4 regions of the Priestia sp. FSL H7-0729 genome follow, and region 3 is predicted to be linked to each of the others. Evidence: riboswitches for the same ligand, from Rfam matches in the RefSeq annotation. Region 3 holds a riboswitch; each other region holds the start of a gene.
What was found. Region 3 has a riboswitch for cyclic di-AMP ahead of MHH93_RS18620 (C40 family peptidase). Riboswitches for the same ligand answer to the same signal wherever they lie in the genome.
Positions count from the first base shown of each region.

Region 1: it holds a riboswitch for cyclic di-AMP, as region 3 does, so the genes downstream of both, MHH93_RS06705 (HAD family hydrolase) here and MHH93_RS18620 (C40 family peptidase) in region 3, are expected to answer to the same signal.
Region 2: it holds a riboswitch for cyclic di-AMP, as region 3 does, so the genes downstream of both, MHH93_RS27100 (C40 family peptidase) here and MHH93_RS18620 (C40 family peptidase) in region 3, are expected to answer to the same signal.
Region 4: it holds a riboswitch for cyclic di-AMP, as region 3 does, so the genes downstream of both, MHH93_RS27525 (resuscitation-promoting factor) here and MHH93_RS18620 (C40 family peptidase) in region 3, are expected to answer to the same signal.

Region 1 covers NZ_JBBOTQ010000002.1:94,018-99,368, reverse strand. The annotation lists gene MHH93_RS06715 (Nramp family divalent metal transporter) at 1-1,261, shown strand, start outside; gene MHH93_RS06710 (HAD family hydrolase) at 1,350-2,033, opposite strand; gene MHH93_RS06705 (HAD family hydrolase) at 2,161-2,559, opposite strand; cyclic di-AMP (ydaO/yuaA leader) riboswitch at 2,675-2,850, opposite strand; gene MHH93_RS06700 (glutathione peroxidase) at 3,220-3,699, shown strand; tRNA gene MHH93_RS06695 (tRNA-Leu) at 3,850-3,932, opposite strand; gene MHH93_RS06690 (urease accessory protein UreF) at 4,377-5,078, shown strand; gene MHH93_RS06685 (XRE family transcriptional regulator) at 5,335-5,351, shown strand, end outside.
Region 2 covers NZ_JBBOTQ010000023.1:16,517-21,867, reverse strand. The annotation lists gene MHH93_RS27110 (M1 family metallopeptidase) at 1-1,483, shown strand, start outside; gene MHH93_RS27105 (hypothetical protein) at 1,494-2,345, shown strand; cyclic di-AMP (ydaO/yuaA leader) riboswitch at 2,591-2,728, shown strand; gene MHH93_RS27100 (C40 family peptidase) at 2,732-3,202, shown strand; gene MHH93_RS27095 (GNAT family N-acetyltransferase) at 3,557-4,051, shown strand; gene MHH93_RS27090 (c-type cytochrome) at 4,202-4,558, shown strand; gene rbsK (ribokinase) at 4,633-5,351, opposite strand, start outside.
Region 3 covers NZ_JBBOTQ010000008.1:135,176-140,526, forward strand. The annotation lists gene xynC (glucuronoarabinoxylan endo-1,4-beta-xylanase XynC) at 1-1,515, shown strand, start outside; tRNA gene MHH93_RS18610 (tRNA-Leu) at 1,602-1,686, opposite strand; gene pelA (pectate lyase) at 1,867-2,820, opposite strand; cyclic di-AMP (ydaO/yuaA leader) riboswitch at 3,249-3,380, shown strand; gene MHH93_RS18620 (C40 family peptidase) at 3,386-3,850, shown strand; gene MHH93_RS18625 (carboxymuconolactone decarboxylase family protein) at 3,950-4,279, opposite strand; gene MHH93_RS18630 (hypothetical protein) at 4,421-4,639, opposite strand; gene MHH93_RS18635 (hypothetical protein) at 4,759-5,088, opposite strand; gene MHH93_RS18640 (xanthine phosphoribosyltransferase) at 5,186-5,351, opposite strand, start outside.
Region 4 covers NZ_JBBOTQ010000025.1:16,918-22,268, forward strand. The annotation lists gene rnmV (ribonuclease M5) at 1-263, opposite strand, end outside; gene MHH93_RS27525 (resuscitation-promoting factor) at 418-1,602, opposite strand; cyclic di-AMP (ydaO/yuaA leader) riboswitch at 1,876-2,129, opposite strand; gene MHH93_RS27530 (TatD family hydrolase) at 2,371-3,141, opposite strand; gene MHH93_RS27535 (HD domain-containing protein) at 3,474-4,751, opposite strand; gene MHH93_RS27540 (AbrB/MazE/SpoVT family DNA-binding domain-containing protein) at 5,059-5,313, shown strand.

The DNA of each region.
Region 1 (5,351 bases), on a different contig from region 3:
GAAAGTTCCGCAGAATGCTGCATGGTGGAAAAAATTTCTCGCCTTCGTTGGCCCAGGATACCTCGTTGCCGTAGGTTACATGGACCCCGGCAACTGGGCAACAGATATCGCAGGCGGCTCGCAGTTCGGGTATACCTTGTTATCCGTCATCCTGCTCTCGAACCTGATGGCCGTTGTACTTCAATCGTTGGCTGGAAAACTCGGCATCGTCACTGGACGGGATCTGGCTCAAGCCTGTCGTGAACGCTTCAGCATGCCTGTTGTCATGATGTTATGGATCCTGTGCGAACTTGCCATTGCAGCTACCGATCTGGCTGAGGTCATCGGTTCTGCCATCGCGTTAAAGCTGTTATTCAACATCCCCATGTTGTACGGTGTTATCATCACCGCAGTTGATGTACTTCTGATTCTGGTGCTGCAAAATAAAGGCTTCCGCGCCCTGGAAACTCTCGTTATTGTGCTGATGGCGACCATTGCCCTCTGCTTCGGGATTGACCTGTTCCTGGCAAAACCGGATATGGGCGGTGTTCTCCATGGTTTTGTCCCAAATGTGGAGATCCTGCAGAACCCTGCCATGCTCTATATTGCCATTGGTATTATAGGAGCAACCGTGATGCCGCATAATCTGTATCTGCATTCTTCCATTGTGCAGACGCGTCAGATCGAACAGACACCACAGGGCAAAAAAGAAGCGATTCGTTATTCGACCATGGACTCTACAATCGCGCTGACACTCGCCTTGTTCATCAATGCGGCCATCCTGATTGTATCCGCTGCTGTATTCCATAGTGCCGGCATGACACAGGTTGCCGAGATCGCAGATGCCTACCATCTGCTGACACCTCTATTGGGTACAACGGTTGCAAGTATCCTGTTCGGTGTGGCGTTGTTAGCATCAGGTCAGAATTCTACCCTTACAGGGACACTCGCTGGACAGATTGTGATGGAAGGCTTCCTGAACATTCGAATTCCAGCTTGGCTGCGCCGACTGGTCACACGTCTGATCGCCATCATCCCGGCGGTAATTGTCACAGCGATTGCAGGAGAACACGGCACAGAAGAACTGCTCATTTTGAGCCAGGTTGTGCTGTCGCTTCAATTGCCTTTTGCGGTAATTCCCCTGGTGATGTTCACGAGTGACAAAAAAAGCATGGGGGCATTCGCCAACAAATTGTGGCTCAACATCATTTCATGGGTCATTGCCTCGATTATCGTGGTGCTGAATATCTATCTGATCATTCAAACGATCCGGTTATTCTAATCACGTTCTTATTGATAAAATACTAAAAAGGCTGATCAACTCCGGTATTCGATACCAGATTGATCAGCCTTCTTTTATTAATAATCACCTAATCCTGATTCGGCACCAGTAACGGCAGGAGTTGATCCAATGAATCAACAGTCCAATCCGCACGTTCGTCCTCCGATCGGTCTGGCTGGAATCTTCCGTAACCTTGCATAATTCGAATCGTACGCATGCCCAGCTTCCGAGCAGGTATAATATCGTTATCGATCCGATCCCCGACCATGACGGCTTCCTCTGGCGTACATCCTGCCTGTTTCAGGGCCACCGCGTATAACTCCGGATCTGGCTTGGACACCCCTTCTTCAGCCGAGCAGGCCAGAACATCAACATACTTCCGCAGTCCGTAACTCTCCAGTCTCTCTTCCGTTCCGGGACTCTGATTGGCAATAATGCCAATGCGATAATACCGTGACAACTGCTGGAGAACGGAATCCGCTGAAGGAAAAGGACGTTCAAGATCTTTTTGAAACTTCAGCTTGTCCTGAATCTGTTTCTGGTGTCCCTCGTCGTCAACGAATGTGCTAATCGCCACTCTCATAGGCCATTGCTCATAACTTTGGTAACAGTTCGCGAACAGTTCGCGTACCGCCTCAATCTTTACCGGATACCCCAAAGCACAGGCTTCGCGGACGAACTGTCCGATAATATCATCAACCGGCTCCCATTCATCCACCAGCGTATCTCCAACATCAAAAAACAACCACTTTAATCCACCTACATCCGGCACGCCAATTCCTCCTTGTAAGCATAAAAAAGAAGACTCACCATCTTGCATGAGTCTCCTCAAATTTCCGTTTATCGATACATTCAATTATAACAGGCACCTTACACCTGAGCAATCACAAGCTATGGCATTAACCATTGAGGAGAAAGCCGACTTCCCCATTGAGTGAATATACAATCCGGTCTGCGCCCATGCCCCGATAGATGCCCTTTGGATGACTCTGTTCCGTAATGACGCACAGGGATTTCGATGTCCATGAACGGCAGATCTGTAAATAACGGCAAGTCAGGTTCAGGCTGTTCTCAAAAATAAACACGTTGCCCACGCTGCCCTGCGGCAAAAACCATTTTTGAGCTGCAGCCGTATTCATGCGAATGACATGCTCTACCCCGATTCTACGGAGTCTGCGCTCTTCCCCTGCACTGTTGGTTAGAACGGCAAACGGCATTTTTTTGTACATCAGCAATTTGATAAATTTGCGTCCTGCTTCATTTGGAGCAGTCACTAAGATCATCTCAGTATCCATCATTCGTTCCTCCCTTGGCGTGAAAAGACAACAAAAAAGAAGCGTGGGGGACCAAGGCCTCCCGAACGCTTCTTAAAGAATCCATGGCGAAAACACCATGAACCAGCGTACGGCTTGTTGCCTCTCCCTTTAACGCTTACGAGGTTAGCTGACGGATTCGGGCGCGAGAGTCGCCCTATTTCCGGCTGTCACCGGAAAATTCACCCCATGAATGCCTACTGTCCTGGACAGCGCATTCTGTTGGTTCCCCCGTTTCCCACTCATGACTGAATGGAAACTCAGCGATTAAAACATCGTTCGTATATCTTAAGATCAGATCGAGCGATATTATCGTTTGTTTCGTTTTTCAGGTACAATTTAGTTTAAATTGAAATTACGTTATGAATCATACACCCGTACCATGACGGTGTAAAGTCCGTACAGATCACCGAATCGACAGATTTTCGCCAATACCGATCCATAATAACGCTTACAACATGGTTATACTCTATCCATCTCTTCAAGGCTATCTAATTCTCACTCTGACGAAAGTCACTTCGCATTTCATTCACGTATTCTGCACAACTTGCCCGTTTTGGTTCTTTTAACACCATATTAATTTTGCATTATTTAATTGCATCCAATATAATAAGAGATATCAGATGATATCATGGAGGCGATTAGATGACAGTTTACGATTACAAAGTCAATACCCTTCGGGGCCAAGAAGTTGAAATGTCCGACTACCGTGATAAAGTGTTACTGATTGTAAATACCGCAAGCTCATGCGGACTTACCCCTCAGTTCAAAGGTCTGCAAGAACTGCAAGACAAGTTCCAAGATGCCCCGTTTGAAGTCCTTGGTTTTCCAAGCAACCAATTTGCACAGGAAAAAGGTTCTTCCGACGATATCGCCGAGTTCTGTCAGATGAATTATGGCGTAAGCTTCCCGATGTTTGAGAAAATTGATGTGAATGGCTCAAGCGCTCACCCTCTCTTCCAGCACCTTAGCAAAGAAGCACCAGGCCTGCTTGGCTCCAAAGCAATCAAATGGAATTTCACCAAATTCCTTGTGGATCAGAACGGACAGGTAATTAAGCGTTATGCTCCGAAAACAACACCTGACAAGATTGAAGAAGATATCAAGAATTTGCTGCAAAAATAGTACATTGGCCACCCGTGCCGGAAGGTAGAGCACCATTACCCCCGGGAATGGATGGCCTTTTTTCTCACCCCTGGATACCCGACTGTTCGAAAAGACACAAAAAAAGAAGCTCTCCATTAAAGGAAAGCTTCTTCTTCATCGTTCATATGATGCGGTCGAGAGGACTCGAACCTCCACGGGCATACGCCCACTACCCCCTCAAGATAGCGTGTCTGCCATTCCACCACGACCGCATGTCGTAAATAATCGGCAACAGAATTGATTATACCGGGTTCAGAAATAAAAGTAAAGTATTTTTTAAACCTTCTTTTTCAGCCAGGCATTTTCCTCAAAAAACGCATATTCTCGTCATGTTTATCCATGAACTGCATATCCTTAGATTTGATCCCCTCTTTTCCGGCTAGAGCCGATCTTGTTGATTCATTAATATGTAGTCCTTCCTTATATATAGTCCTCCCTGCACTTCGCCACACAAATAACACAATAGGTTATATAAAATAACACAAATATTAAATATCAGAATCTATTCATTAAATTCAACAGATACTATTGACAAAAAGCGGACATTTATGGGATGATAACTATCATATAATTCGGATTTCCAAACATAAAGTTAACAAAAAGGAATATAAATGTCATTTAACATGACATTTAACGAACACAGGAGGCGAATGATTGTGAACCGTGGGAATAAGCTGCTCGATTATGTCAAACTGCTTGATTCCTCTATTCAGGTTGGAGGGTTTACCCATTCCTTCGGCATGGATATCCATATCAGGGAGGGTACCATTCGTAATGCTGAAGATCTCGAATCATTCATGCGTTGTCAGTTGCATCCCAGCATTGTTCGTCTTGAAGGCATGGCCATCAAAGGCATCTATACCGCAGCAGATCACAAGGATACATGGCGGATAGCTCTGATCGATAAACTGGTCCACGTTCAGCGAACTCCTGGAGATCTCAGAGAACAAGCTGCCGCCATGGGAAAACGATTGATCAGACTGGCACGCGCTCTGCACCCCTGGATTGATTTCAGCCAGCTCGAACAGATCTTCGCCAAATATGATTCGGTTGGCTGCCTCTCCACTGTTCACGCCTGGATTAACCATCACCTCGACATCCCGGTCGAGGAAGCGGTCCTTGGTTACCTGCATTCAGCCATGAATGCCTGCATAACCGAAGCCTCCAAAGTCATTCCCCTGAACAACGATATAACCAAAGATCTGATGGTACGCCTGGCCTCAGATCTGGAGAATGAATGGAATACCGTATGCGCCTCGGCTACGGATGGACTGGTACAACCAACCTCGATGTCCATGAAATCATTTTTCCCCAGTTTCCATATGCTTGGAGCTGGACTTCATGCCTACAGAGCCTAATCCTCTTCCTTCTCCCCTTCATTCAGACAAACACAAAAACACGCGGCAACCTCCTTGCCGTCGTGTTTTTTGTCGTTTTATTTGTTTATTTAACGTATTTACGCCATTTAACATCAAAAAATACACTTTTTTCCGTCTTTTTTAATTGTTAGATGACGCATTTACGTATATAATAAAATACACAGCTCGTATTTCTATATATTTTACACGAAGAAATGGCGACTGAATACTACATTCTAACCAGGGGTGAACCCTTTTGAACAAGAACAAGAA
Region 2 (5,351 bases), on a different contig from region 3:
CAAGGACACCACACTCATTAAAGTCCGCTTACCCAAACCCGTCAAAGGCGGGGAAAGCATTACAATCCATACCCGATTTGTGGTGAATCTGCCGAAAATTTTCGCCCGGATGGGAACTGCTGATGATTTTGTCATGGCAGGTCAATGGTTCCCCAAAATAAGTGCATATGAACCTGTGGGCAGACGCGGACGGACAACAGAAGGCTGGAATCTGCATCAATACCATGGCAATTCAGAGTTTTACGCCGACTTCGGTATATATAGTGTGCGTATTCGGGTGCCTGAAACATACAAAGTTGCTGCTACCGGATTTCCGACACAACAAGCCGTGGTGAAGAACGGAGAAAAGGTTTATCAATTCTATGCCGATGATGTGCATGATTTCGCCTGGGCAGCTTCACCGGATTTTGTCTACGCCGAGGAACCCTTTTCTGCACCCAATGTGCCCGGTGTACGAATCAAGTTATATCTGGACCCTGCTCATCAGGATTTGAAAGAACGTTATTTCTACGCCGCTAAAGCCGCACTAGCCAATTATAGCAAATGGTTTGGCCCATATCCTTACGCTACCTTATCCATCGTTGTTCCACCCAAATCGGGGAACGGTGCTGGAGGTATGGAATACCCTACGCTGGTTACAGCCTTTGGAGCCGATGATACCACTCCAGGTTATGACCTGGAACGTACCGTAGTCCACGAGATCGGACACCAATATTTCTACGGTATGGTTGCCAGCAACGAATTCGAGGAAGCCTGGCTGGATGAGGGGTTCACCTCTTATGCAGAAGACAAACTGATGGAGCAGGAATACGGATTGATTCCGAATCTGCCGGTACAATCAGGCCTGATTACGTCTCCTTCGTCTTTAACCCAAGAATCCTGGAAGTTCGATTCACAGAATGAGTATGCAGCCAATGTCTACACACGTGGCAAGCTTGTATTGCTTGGTATTGAACATCAAGTCGGCACAAAAAAGATGGAACGCATTCTCTCTACCTATGTGAAGAAGTACCGTTTCAAACATCCCACTTCGGCTGATTTCCAGAACGTTGTGGAACAAGTGACACGCACTTCCTGGTCTGAATATTTTGATCATTACGTCTACGGTGACGGGATGGCTGACTTTGCTGTAGAAAAGATTCGTGTTACGCCCATACAGAAAGACGGTCAAACATGGTACGAGTCATCCGTAACAATCGCCAAAAAAGGTAGTGATTACAACGCCGTTCCTGTTCGAATTGCTTTTGAAGACGGACATACCCTCACCAAGCAATGGGATGGCAAAGAAGATCGCATTACTTATAAATTAACTCACACATCACCCGTATCCTGGGCCATGACCGATCCACTGTACACGATCGTGCTGGAGAACCGCCATATGAACAATTTCCTGAAATCCGGACTGGATGAGCAGACGAAATCCCGCTGGAGCATAAGTGTAACCAAACTAATAGAAGCCATATTCGGAGGTCTGTCATGGTGAGGTGGAAACGGTGAAAGCGAAAATACGTGAAGGCTGGTTTCTCGTCCGTCAGCATATGTTCATTGCGGCACTCTTATTTCTTTATCAACTCATATGGGGATATTTCTTCTATCGAATGGTACAATCGGCAGTCATCCCACTCCTCCTGCGCTATCCAGATCCTGATGCCGGGGAGCTGAGTACACTTTTGTTCAAAATGGAAAGCCAACTTAACTTGTCTACCCATCCGGAGGTTCATCGTTATCTATGGATTCTCGGGGGCATGCTGCTGGTTCGCATGTTGATTAGCCCCCTGATTCAGGCCGGACTGCTCTACTCACTTCAGCACTTTAATTCTACAGAAGAGCGCATCCCATTCGTCCGCGGAATCAGAAACCTGTGGAAACCGATGATGCTGCTCCACACCATACGTACATTATTGATACTTCTGCCCGCCTACTGGCTCATACCTAAGCTCTACTCGATCCTCATGGACGGATTTCATTCCCTTCAATTACTTGTACCTGGCATACCTTATGTTGCTGCCTGGATTGTATATGGTTGGATCATCCACCATGCCCTGCTCTACATGCAGTTCGGTGTTTCGGCACCAGAAGGAGAAGGTGGGGCTCACGGTACTCTCAAGGCACTCTGGATTGCACTGCGTCATCTCTTCGCCGTAATCGGCATTGCACTCCTGTTGGGCGGAGTTCATCTACTCGTCTTCGGGGCATTCACTTCAGCCTCATGGTTAGTAACGGGGCTTACCGGACTTATACTACAACAGACGTATCCACTAGCCAGATGTCTATTGAGTCTGTGGAAAATATGCAGCCATTTCCGATTATGGCAGTCCAAAATAGCCAAAGGTGAGAGCAGATAGTTTAAAAATTGTTACCATCACATGTTAAACTTATGGCCTGATATGTACTTATAAATAGGCAAACCTCAACCTTTCCCCGTCAAAGGTCGAGGTTTTTTTTGCTAATTTTGTTGCTAAACGTTGCCAAAGCCGTACTCCTCTGTTACAATAATCGCAGTGAGTTTTTAGTAACAACTTTGTAATCTTTACATTCATATTTGTAACTACTTAAAATTAAATCGTCATTTCTTGATTTCGCAGGTGCATAACTAGCATAGCCAAATTCCTGGCACCTGGGAAGCGGGGGAACCAGTTATGGGTGAATTGATCTTGCTACAGAGGGATCATAGGGGACCTTCAACCGAATCCTTAAGCTAACCTCGCAGGCGTTGGAAGGGGAATATCTCTTGTTCAAGAAGAAATTAACCGCAGCTGTACTTAGCATCACATTCGCATTATCGCTTGGTGCAGGTAGCGCATTCGCAGATTCAAAAATGGACGCAGTAATTGATTCAGCAATGGGAACTACATACAAAAGTGGGGGAACAACGCTTAACGGCTTTGACTGCTCCGGATTTACACGATATGTATTCGACAAATTGGGTATTGATCTGGCACGCCAATCGAGTTCCCAATTCGACATGGGCGATTCTGTATCCCGCATGGAAATGAGAGCTGGCGATCTGGTATTCTTTAATACAACAGGTAAAGGCGTATCACATGTAGGAATCTTTGTAGGGGATGGAAAGTTCGCACACTCCTCTTCTTCCAAAGGCGTGACGATCAGTGCATTGAGTGAAAATTATTGGGCCAATCGTTATGTTGGCGCTAAACGGATTATGAGCACGGACGCGTATGAATCACTGGCCCTTGACTAGGGACAAGCTGAGCAACATGATGCTGTAACCATTAACCATACTGGAACGAAGCAAGAAGCATAACAGAACCGCCCGGTACATTCTCCGCAGGAATGTATCCGGCGGTTTTTTTGTGCTTCCATCCTGATTCATGTGGCAAGTTACACTCGGGGTATATCTTGCCACATCAACAGGTTCATTTTTCGTTCATTCGTCCGTGCCCTTATGATGTTTTTACCCATCCTGTTATAATATAAACGAAATTACCGGAACTTTTGTTTCATATTTTTTCTGGTAAGGCAGACTTGCTAAATGAATATCTCTTTTGTAGAGTGGACAAAGAGTTCTGTTTCAAGGAAAGGAGCATACAGGTGTATGAAGGAAGCCCCTTTGATGTTTCACGTTGTACCCATGCAAGAAGAACATGCGGAGCTCATCTGCAGTTGGCAGTATGATCCGCCTTACAATATCTACAGCTGGCTCCTTTGGGAGCAGATGAAAGCGCTGGAAGTGGAATTCGGAGATGCACAGCTGCGGCAGGAGCAATATGCGATCGTTCTGGATCAGAATGATCGTGTAAGTGGATTTGCTCAATACTTTCCGCTTCAAGGGGTAACCCGGATTGGTCTCGGCATGCATCCAGAGCTGTGTGGTCAGGGTCAAGGGACAGCTTTTGTTACGGCCATTGTACAAGAAGCTATTCGCCGAAATCCCACGAATGAGATTGATCTTGAAGTGCTTACTTGGAACACTCGTGCCATTCAAGTCTATCTGAAGAGTGGATTTGTCACCCAGGATACATATGAACGACAGACCCCAAGCGGCTTGAAGCCCTTTCACTGTATGGTTTATGAAGGGCCTCGTGATTAAAACCCATTGCAAAGCAACCAAATTTGCGCCTTGTTATGTGATTAGTTCAAAAATTTCCCACAAAATGCTATGATGTCAGTACAGGTTCCGTTATAATGATATGGATAGTTTCAGGTTAGATGATCTTTCATTCTGGAGGGGACATAAGGGATGCACAAATGGATCATGAGCGGAGTATTTTTTGCAGCATGCGCTTTAGCTATTGTTTTAATGTTTACGCTTCCAGGGAAAGAAGAAGTGGCTGAAGAAGCCAAGCCAACCATGCCGGAAGTCACATTGGATGCCGGACAGGCTGAAGCACTGGTCAAAGCGAATTGTATCTCCTGTCACGGGGATCAGCTTCAGGGTGGCGTAGGACCTGCTCTGGCCAACATCGGCAGCCAGGATGATCTGGAGAAGATCTACTCTACGATTGTCAAAGGTAAAGGTGGTATGCCTTCCTTCAAGGGCAAACTGCAGGATGAAGAGATTGCCAATATCGCCATGTGGCTTTCAGAGAAGAAATAATCTCTGCACGCGCATAACAAAGAGGCCCTTAATCCCCTTTTGGGAAAATAAGAGCCTCTTTGTTATGCCATTGATTAGGCCTCTGCTGCATGCTCAGCCAGAAAGGCCTCCACTTCACGTGCAGACGGCATCCCGGACTGGGCGCCGAGCTTCGTCACGGATAACGCGGCCGCACCCATGGCGAAGCCTACGGCCGCGTCCAACGTCTCACCGCGCGCGAGGGCTACCGCCAGCGCGCCGTTGAAGCAATCGCCAGCGCCGGTCGTATCGACGGCGCTTACGGCGTAGCCGGGCGCACGGCATGCGCCGGCACGCCCTGCCTGTACGCGGCCACCAGGCGCCGCAGCGTATACAGCCCCCTCGGGGCCGAGCGTCGTGACGACAGCGGCCCCGAGGGATGCGGCGAGCTCTGCGACCGCCGCATCCAAGTCTTCCGGCCGGAGGTGATCCCGGCCGGTAAGCACGGCAAGCTCACTGCGGTTCGGCGTGACAACGTCGACGCACCGCAGGAGCTCCTGGGGCAGACCCGGCACCGCGGGAGCCGGGTTGAGCACCACCAGTGCGCTGCCTTCAGCCGCCAGTTGGGCGGCGCGGGTAACCGCTGGCAGCGGGATCTCCAGCTGCAGCAGCACCGCTGCGGCTGCAGTCAGGCTTTTTACCGTATCCGCCTCTTCCAGCATCTCAGGCACAACTTGCCCATTCGCACCAGGAATAACGATAATCCGGTTGTCTCCCCGAGAGAGCCAAATGGAAGCTGTTCCTGTAACCGTGTCTTCCAATCTGCGAACCTGCG
Region 3 (5,351 bases):
GGTGATCTGACGCCCGCTCAGCGTGAAACTGCTTTCGGTAACGACCAGAATCAGTTAGGCTTTTCAATTCTCAGGATCTACGTCGATCCAGATTCTAATAACTGGTATCGTGAAGTTGCCACAGCCAAACGGGCTATTGAAAAGGGGGCTATCGTATTCGCATCCCCTTGGAATCCTCCGAGCAGTATGGTTGAAACATTCAACCGTAACGGGGATACAAATGCCAAACGTCTGAAATACGACAAGTATGCCGCATATGCGCAACATCTGAACGACTTTGTATCCTACATGAAAAATAACGGTGTAGATCTCTATGCCATTTCGGTACAAAATGAACCGGATTATGCTCATGACTGGACCTGGTGGACTCCACAAGAGATCCTTCGATTCATGAAAGAAAATGCTGGTTCCATTCAAGGTACCAAAGTCATGGCACCTGAATCCTTCCAGTACTTAAAGAACATATCTGACCCAATCCTGAATGATCCGCAGGCCCTTGCCAACATGGACATTCTGGGAGCACATACGTACGGAACCCAGATTTCGAATTTTGCCTACCCTCTCTTTAAGCAAAAAGGAGCTGGCAAAGAACTGTGGATGACTGAGGTGTATGTTCCAAACAGTGACAACAATTCAGCAGACCGCTGGCCTGAAGCACTAGAAGTTTCCTATCACATGCACAATGCCATGGTAGAAGGTGATTTCCAAGCCTATGTGTGGTGGTACATCCGCAGACAGTATGGTCCGATGAAAGAAGACGGTACCATAAGCAAACGCGGGTATAATATGGCCCATTTCTCCAAATTTGTACGTCCTGGCTATCTCAGAGTGGATGCAACCAAAAACCCGGATACGAACACATTTGTTTCTGCCTACAAAGGGGATAACAAGGTCGTTGTCGTAGCAATTAACCGTGGAACTTCGGCCACAAGCCAAAAATTCGTTCTGCAAAATGGTAATGCCTCCACGGTGTCCTCATGGGTTACGGACAGCAGTCGCAACCTGGCAAGTGCGGCCTCGCTTAACGTATCCAATGGGGCCTTCACGGCACAGCTCCCGGCTCAGAGCGTAACAACGTTTGTTGCCAACATTACTGGCGGGAATAACGGCGGAAATACAGGTAGTGGCACTACTTATGAAGCCGAGACCGGAACAACTCTTACGGATGCTACCATTGAAACGATCTACCCTGGTTACACTGGCTCCGGGTATGTCAACTTCAATGCAACGACTGGTTCAGCCATTCAATGGAACGCCATTAACAATACGATTACAGGTACCAAAAACGTAAAGATTCGTTATGCGCTGGAAAGCGGAACCCGTAACCTTGACATTTTTGTTAACGGAGCCAAAGTCATCAGCAACGAGTCCTTTCCGGCAACAGGAAGCTGGTCCACTTGGGTTGAAAAAACAATACAGGTCCCCATGAACACGGGAACCAATACCTTGAAAGTTGTAACCACGGGAACCGAAGGACCGAATATTGACAGCATTAATATTACCGCAGCACAATAAAGGTCCGTCAGACTAAAAAGATAATATCAAAAAAAGCAAACAAAAAAGACTCCTTAAGCGTTAGCTTAAGGAGTCTTTTTATTAGATGCGGTCGAGAGGACTCGAACCTCCACGGGGGGTTAGCCCACACGGACCTGAACCGTGCGCGTCTGCCAATTCCGCCACGACCGCATATTGTATCTCACTGACCAATCTCAGCGACAAGAAATAATATATCATGCAGAATCTATCATGTCAATACTGAAAATAATAACATGAAAGCCCGAACCAGACGTCCATGTCGATTCGGGCTTTACCTTTAAATGCTCATTGTTATAAGTTCATTAAAGCGAATGCAACGGATACTACAAATTACAGCTTGGAAGGCCAGTTACCATACCATGCGTAACCGCCTCTTCTTTCTTTATCAATCTCACTTAATTTGTATTTAACTACCCCGTCACGACCAATAAAGATTGGTTTATCCGTTCCGATCTCATAGAAGCGTGCCCAAATCGGTGCCGCTTTGGAGTCAGCGATAATTTTGCTATCTCCATTGGCTCTTTCATACTTGTAACCCGTAATTTTCACCTTGTTAAACCATTCCTCCGCTCCTTTAATGGATGCGGTAATTTTGGCGTTGGCAGGTCTCGTTTTCAGGAATTTAACAATCGTTACACTCTCTCCAGCTGTCAACGATGGTACTTCGTAGATTCTTGCGCTCGCCGGTTTAAGGGAACTGGAATCATGTTGTTGTCCCCACGCTGTCAACTTGCCGCCTGAAACGACTTGTGTATTCAGAATCGCCTCCACACCTTTGGCAACTGAATTTTTACTGCGATTGGCAAGTGTACTGTCGATAAACGAGAAATCACCTTTGCGTGATGCTACTTCATCGAGCATGATCATCACATTAATCATGGCATCGTCATTGTAAGTGATATGTTTGTGATATCCGGAGCTTTGATAGACTTGCGGCCATCCGCCGTTCGAATACTGCATATTGATCAAAAAGTTAATTCCTTTGATTGCAGCTGCGGAGTAACGCGGATCATTCGTCTTCTTAAATTCTTTCGCCAATCTTCTAATTTCTGAGTATGTAGCCTTGTTGTCTATCGTGGACTTCGCCCACTCTCCGCTTGTTTGTTTATAATCTTTTCTCCAACCTCCATCCGGCAGCTGGTTCTTCAAAATATCAGAAATACTCGCTGTGGTTCCCGATGCATCTGCAGCAGATACCGTCGCTACAGGGAAAACTGCCATTCCAACTGTTGAGAACACCATGGTGCATGCCAGGACAAAAGTAACTATTTTCTTCGCTTTCAAATGTAACACTCTCCCATGTTCATTTTAATAAAACCCAAAGTTCTACCTTACCTATAAGCCAGTCCCTACACCTCCTTCATTTGAATGTATAAACCAATAAAATCTATTTTCATCCAATATGTGGTGTGGATAATGAGATAATATGCAAAAAATATATTTTTGTCAATATATGCAACTTAATCAATATAATCTCTTTAATTCTACATAACGGAATAGTTCTTTCAACTCATGACAAACCTATTTATTTATCCAAATTCGTCTTAAACGAATCAATAATGACGTTTTTGTCATGAATGATACCCAAACTTAATCCCTTCTTGCCTAAAAAAACTGTAATTCCGATAACATTGGGGCACTAAGAAGGGTTTTAAATGGGTTTGACAATTACGCATTTATGCAATATAGTTTCAAATAGTTACAAAAACTTAATTATTCATTTGCCGAGTTTCAGATTTGAAAACGGGGGAACCATTTTGGGTGAATTATTCTTATACATAGGAAATATAGGGAACCTTCTACCGAACCCTTAGCTAACTCCGTAGGCATCGAAGGGAGAACATTGATTTTGAAAAAACTGATTATCTCCATTTTTGGAGCGGCTGTACTATTTACATCCGGGGCAACAAGCACAGAGGCAAGCAGTATTAACTCCGTAGTGAACAACATGACAGGTATACCTTACAAGTGGGGTGGCACGACTCTGGCCGGCTTCGATTGTTCCGGGTTTATGAGATATATTTTCAACAAATACAGCATTGAATTGCCACGCACTTCGCAACAGCAAGCCAAAGCAGGTACTCCGGTAGCCAAGAGCAATGTTCGGACAGGTGATCTGGTGTTCTTTAACACAACAGGCAAAGGCATTTCACATACAGGTGTTTATATCGGCGGCGGACAGTTTGCTCACGCCTCCAGCAGTAAAGGTGTAAGCATCACGAAGTTATCGAATCCATACTTCAATGACCGCTACGTGACAGCACGTCGGGTAACTGGACAGTTTATGTATGATAAAATGTTGGGTAAAATGTAGGCAGGATAAAGAAAGAGGAGGTTCCGGATCAATTCGGAACCTCCTCTTTTTGTTTGTCTTCCCTTTTATGAGAACAGTCTTTGACTACCCCATCTGCACTTAATGCAGCGCCTTCTGCACTCGCATCGCGCCCTGAGACAAGGCATGTCCGCCGCCTACAGCTCCGGCCACAGCAACGGTCTCCATAATCTCCTGATCTGTAGCGCCCTTGGCACGGGCTTCTTCTACATGGTAGAAGGTACATACCTCATTGTTGGCGAACAATCCAATGCCGAGCGCAATCAGCTGTTTTGTCTTGGCATCAATCACACCAGGTTGAAAACATTCTCCCGTAAACTCATGATACGACTTGACCACACCTGGCAGCACATCGCTTAATGCTCCAATCTGATCTTTGTAGGCATGAACTTTATCATTCATCAATGTCATGGCTTGTAGCACACCCTCTCGGCTATAGTTACAGATCTTCCTCACTGTACCTATCTTCTCTCCCGAGCGAGACAATTATGCCAAGTAATCATGGTAATTCCAAACATTTAAACGCTCACGGTTCTGCCCTGGTACTAGTTGTTACTCACCAAGTGGGCTCTGGCGCGGTTCGCTGAATAACTGATATCGGTAACCACGATCCAACTTGACGACACGTCGATTCTGACGACGGATAAGTACCTGCTCCCCATCCCAGGCAACAACAATCCCGGTTACATCGTTCGATTCCAGCTCGTCCCGTACTACTCTGACTTTCTCACCTGACAGACGCAGGGCATCCAATTGTGTATCACTAATCATGCGCATGGCTCCTATATTCCAAATTTATTTACAAAAAGAGACCTAAATGAAAAGTCATTTAGGTCTCACGTGACTGTATTGGACTGTCATGTCATTCGAAATTATGTCCCGACTGAAAGTTACCGCTGCGCGTGCTCTTTGCTGTCGTTCTTCTCGAACCAAAAATCAAGCACTTTGGCGGACATCACACGTTCTTCAAGGTACTCCACTTGATGCGGTGTAAATTGTTCTTTCCAAGAGAAGGACAACTCTTCGCATAAGCCTACAATCGTCAGTAATTCTGACCAGGCAACGTAGCGTTTGTACCAGAAAAATTGAGGATGTTCAATCATATAGGGATAAAGGTCATCGAATTCCGTATGTTTACAATCCAGGGCACGTTCAAAATGAACTTTCGATTCCGCCAGCTTATCATTAAAAAATTGTTCTGTTGCCGGTTGGTTCCCCATGGTGTTGCCTCCTCTCCCTAACATAACCCCATTATAAATGAAATCCGCGGTCATGCAAAGGCATAGTTCAAAAAATAGGCCCTATTCCTTTAAAATGTCACATTTCGTTATCGTCAAATTGTACCGTTCCATCGTTCAGAGAACGAATGCGTACCAAGGCTTCCACCGGAATCCCCTGTTCACGAATCGTGCGTGCACCTGCCTGGAAACTTTTCTCGACCACAACGCCGAATCCGACGAGTTCCGCACCGGAACGCTCAATT
Region 4 (5,351 bases), on a different contig from region 3:
CCTTTGCGCGTCGCATCGGCCTCCGGGATGAAGGCATGCTTGCAGCCAGGCACCTTATTTGCAATGATTTTACGAATGCGTTCGCCGGCATGATCCGGATCTGTCAGTACGATGACTCCCCGTCTCTCCTGAGCAAGCGCTATCCGCTTCAGAATACGTTGGTTGATGGCTGATCCACCTGTCTCTATTGTATCGGCTTCCACGGCCCGACGGATGGCTACCGTATCATCACGGCCTTCCACCACAATGACTTCTTTTATCATGTTCCATTTCTTCCTTTCTAACGCAAAAAGAAGAGGAATATCCTCTTCTCTGCCAAACGGCGGGGAGACTGAATTCAGACTCCTCCGCCGCATATTCCGCATGAATCATTCATGCAACTATTTTATAGCATTCCCATTTCAAAGTAAAACGATTTTAGTTCGCTTCCGGCTTCACCGGACCAATCACGTAGACCGTCTTGCCTTTCTTGCGTCCAAAATTCAGGGCATGCTTCACACTGTCATAATATACGTCAATTTTGTTGCCTTTAATGGCACCGCCTGTATCTTCCGCACGTCGGAAGCCCAGACCTTCGATATATACCCACCAGCCAATTGGAATGACTTTGGGATCAACCGCGATGGTGCGCCCTTCCGTTACACGAGTACCGGAAGCTGTTTTAGTGCCAATGCCAGGCTCTTCGGAAGAGTAGGCAGTCATGGATACATTTTTAAGTACTTTGGAGTATTTAAAAGAAGTCCCGGATACGGTAATCACTTTGCTGCCCGAGGCAGATGTTTTCTTCGAGTTCGTTGTTGTAGCCTTTTTGGTTGTTGAAGTTTGTGCCGATACGGTCTGAATCTCAGGTTCTTTCACGACCGGTTTTGCTTTGGTGCCGACAGCAATCACTTTATCTACACGATTATTCGCGACAGATTTGCCGACCATTTTTTTGGAGACCAATTCTCCATCCTGAAATACCTTTTCGATGTGCTGTACAAGTGTGCCTTCTTTGCCGTTCACAACGACACGGTTATCCCCTTTGTACAAGCTAGGGTCAGCCGTTTTAATTACTTTGTAAGCGATCGGTTGCTCTACATTTACTGTACGCTTTGTTACGCGCACTACACGGATCTTCATATCCGCTTTGATCGCAGTTCCAAGCGCCGGATACACTTTATCATTACTCTCAACTTGAATACCTGATTTTTGAATTGCATCTTCTACCGATGAATCCGTTGTATACAGAGTCTTGGTGTCTCCGTCTGCCGTAATCTTAACTGGAACGGCCCGCTCAATAACGATTCGGTCTCCATCTGTAATCGCCCCGTTCATGGACATGGATACCTTGTCGTGAGGGCTGACTGTGATCGACTGCTCCTCCAGCATTTCCTGAAGCATTCCTGTACGAGTCTCTACCACCTGAGCTTTGCCATCAATAACCAGTGAAATTTGTTTCCCGGCCTGACCGTAAACGACTAACAAGATCATGATTGTAAGCGCAATTGAGAAAATCGCGATCAATGCCATCTGACGCATGTTCTCATGCTTCCACCGCAACGCGAAAGACTTACTGGATGATCGTGACTCATGGGTCTCTTCTGGTTGGAATGTGCCCACTTCTCCGTCCTCCTTCATAGCCTCGCCGTCTAAAGTAACGCATGATGTCTTTGACGTGACTATACCAAATTTTCTACAGAACACAGATCGGACCAACATAATCCGGTTCTGCACCATGAATCAATCTTCGCAACATGATGTCATCCTCCTGAATACCTACCGTATGATGACAACATTTCTTTTATTCAAAAACAAAAAAGCCAAAGAAAGAGTGTAAGAGGAACTCTTTCGTGGCTTCCGAATGATTTTGAATATCGGAAATTCATGCACGAGGTTGCCTCTCTTTTTCCGCTTGCGAGGTTAGCTGTCGGGTTCGGGCGAAAGAGAGCCGCCCTATCTTGGGTCACCCGCTCATGGCGGACGCCCTTGAATTCACCCCGAGACCCAAAGAAGAAATCAAATATGGCTTCGCAGTTCCCTTCGCTGCTTTTGGGTCAACGAACGTTGCGCATCGGCCAAATACACCGATGTTTAAGCCCTATTGGTTCCCCCGCTCTCCGTTAACGGAGACTCAGCGAGACTGATTCATGAAAGTAATGTTGTTTCATCGGAAAGTGTCCCTTTGTTCATCCCCCGAACATCTGTCCAATTTTCCGCACAACAATTCACTGAAAAGATGATATCCTGTTTTGATGCATGTTGTAAAGCGTTGATCAAGTACGTTTTTCTGAATATTTGGTTAAAATATTGTAATATTCTTGATTTATTTGGATCAAAGGGCAAATTAACTCCGCTTACCTGCCTTTTTCACCTCATTTACTCGTTTTTTTAACGAATTCCAAATCGTTCCATGGCATTTTTGGTGGTTATTGCAGCAATTTCCTCCACCGAAATGCCTTTAATTTCCGCAGCTGCCTCTGCAACCAGACGTACATGCGCTGTCTCATTTCGTTTCCCACGATAAGGGTGAGGTGTCAAATATGGAGCATCGGTTTCAATGAAAAATCGGTCCATCGGTACCTTCGCAAGCACCTCTTTGGGTTGCTTTGCATTCTTGAATGTGATCGGTCCTCCGAAGGAGAGATGGAAGCCCATATCGAGACAACTTTTCGCTGTTTCCCAACTGCCCGAGAACGAGTGCATCACACCACCAACCTCACCCGCCTTCTCTTCACGCAAAATTCTTATGATATCCTCATGTGCATCCCGATTATGGATGACAATCGGCATATTCACTTCACGGGCCAAAGCAATTTGTTGTCGTAATACGCGATGTTGTACTTCCTTCGGAGAAGTGTCCCAATGATAATCCAATCCAATCTCACCGATGGCTACCACTTTTTCATGCTTGCATAAAGATGCAATCCACTCCAGATCACCCTCCTGCATCGTAATCGCATCGACAGGATGCCACCCTACAGCTGCATAGATAAAGTCATATGTTTCAGCGAGTTTCATTGTCGTTGGAATCGTCTCCCGGTTAAAACCAATGTTGATCATGCGACCAACTCCTGCATCCACGGCACGCTGAATCATGTCCTCGCGGTCCTCGTCGAATTGTGGTGCATCCAGATGTGTATGTGTGTCGAACAGCATCATGTTTGTATCTCCCTTCATGTCGAAATGACGACTATCTTCTCTTGAAAATTCAATTAATACCATTCAATAATTTATTGGCTCATACATAAAACATTTTGGGTAATCTGTGTATTACATCATTCCGTTTGTTTCTTTACAACTACAATATATAGAAGATATACGAATATTCTCATCTATATATTGCTGATTGTGCCCGCTCTGCCTGCTTTCATTTACAAAATTATGTCGATCTACATATACGCCCCATTAAAGCAGATTACTGTATCATAAAAAATAGCTCTTTTAGAAAGTCTTTTGATCTCGAAATTCTTCATTGGATTATTCCCACATGATTACAAGAAATAGGGGCGTATATGTGACGGTAATTTATGAATAATCGCATCCACCTTGTTTTGCGGGTAATACAAATGATGTTTACCTCGATGAAGACCACTGATGGAACGGACAATGTCAGATACTTCTGATAACTCACGTAAATTGTCCTGTCGATCCAGAAGAAGAATCTGCTTATCCGTGGATTCATCCGGACGAAACACATCATACGGATTATCTGAAGGAAAATCAATTTCAAGATCATATTCGGGATCAAGGCCTGCCTGTACAAAAGCTTCCCGAATCTCTTCCATCATTGTCAAGTCGACCTGTTCGAGCTCTACATACTTATATAACTTGCGATCCATAAAACGTTCGCATAACTCACTCAGAACAGTATCGTCCTCCTTGCGCCACTGCGTAAATGCCGTCTGAATTAATGCTTCATCCAACTGCAAATATTCATCTACGGATAATTCTCCTGCAAATAATTGAGGGAGTGGATCAATCATGAAGCGAAATTGAAAACCATGCTGTATGAGTGTTTTTGCTCGCTTGAATATTTGCCGCAATATAATTTCAGAACTACGAGTTACCGGATGGAAGTAAATCTGCCAATACATCTGATATCGAGACATAAGGTAGTCCTCCACAGCATGCATGCCTGACTCCTTGACTACAATCCGTCCATGATAGGGACGCAGCATCCGAAGGATACGATCAAGGTCAATCGTGCCGTAATTGACACCTGTAAAATAAGCATCCCTGAGCAAATAGTCCATCCGGTCTGCATCAAGCGGGCTAGTAACCAAATTCACCACAATCGGTTTTTCGTATGTTTTTTGAATGACAGACGCGACTTTCTCAGGAAAATCAGGAGCATACCGTCTTAAGATCGCCCCTACTTCGGTATCACCTGTAATAATGCGACAAGTCCAATCCTCGTGATTCATGTCAAAAGCTTCCTCGATGGAGTGAGAGAATGGCCCATGCCCGAGATCATGAAGTAGAGCTGCACACAGAGCTACAATCTTTTCTTCCTTCGGCCAATCCGAATAATGACTTCTTTCAAATTGAGAGATGATCTTGCGTGTAATCTCATAAACACCTAGTGAATGTGAAAACCGACTGTGCTCTGCTCCGTGAAAAGTAAGGTAAGAAGTACCCAGTTGACGAATCCGGCGTAAACGCTGAAATTCCGGGGTGTTAATTAACTGCCATATAACCGGATCTTGCACGTGGATATAATTATGTACCGGATCTTTGAATACTTTCTCTTCCGTTAAACGTTGTTCCATGTCGACTCACTCCTTTAATTTTCTTTTATATTAACGCTTTGAGCCCTATGATTCGACACGTTATGACGAACTTTGTCGAATGACGTAGTTTTGTCGTTTTCCAAATCGACAAAGTTGGCATGGATGTTTAAATGTGAAAAATAGCTGCCAATCCCTTACCACCAGTAACCTTGTGAAAAATAGCCTTAATTTTAAGCTAATTTTAAGGTTGACTGTTTTGGGAATCGTTGGTATGATGAGTATCATAAAACATAAAATAATGTCGAATAATGACAATGATAGTTAGCTGAGAGGAGCACTGATTATAATGATGAAATCAACAGGTATTGTAAGAAAAGTGGACGAACTGGGACGGGTAGTTATTCCAATCGAATTGCGCCGTACGCTCGGTATTGGTGAAAAAGATGCTCTGGAAATCTATGTTGACGGCGAGCGCATCATGTTGAAAAAATATGAGCCTGCTTGTATCTTCTGTGGTAATGCAGAGAACGTTACTTACTTCAAAGGTAAAATTGTTTGTAACGAATGTATTTCCGAAATCCCTGCACCTGTGACAAAATAAGAAGAACCAGGTATACTGGACTTATCTAAATTGTTATT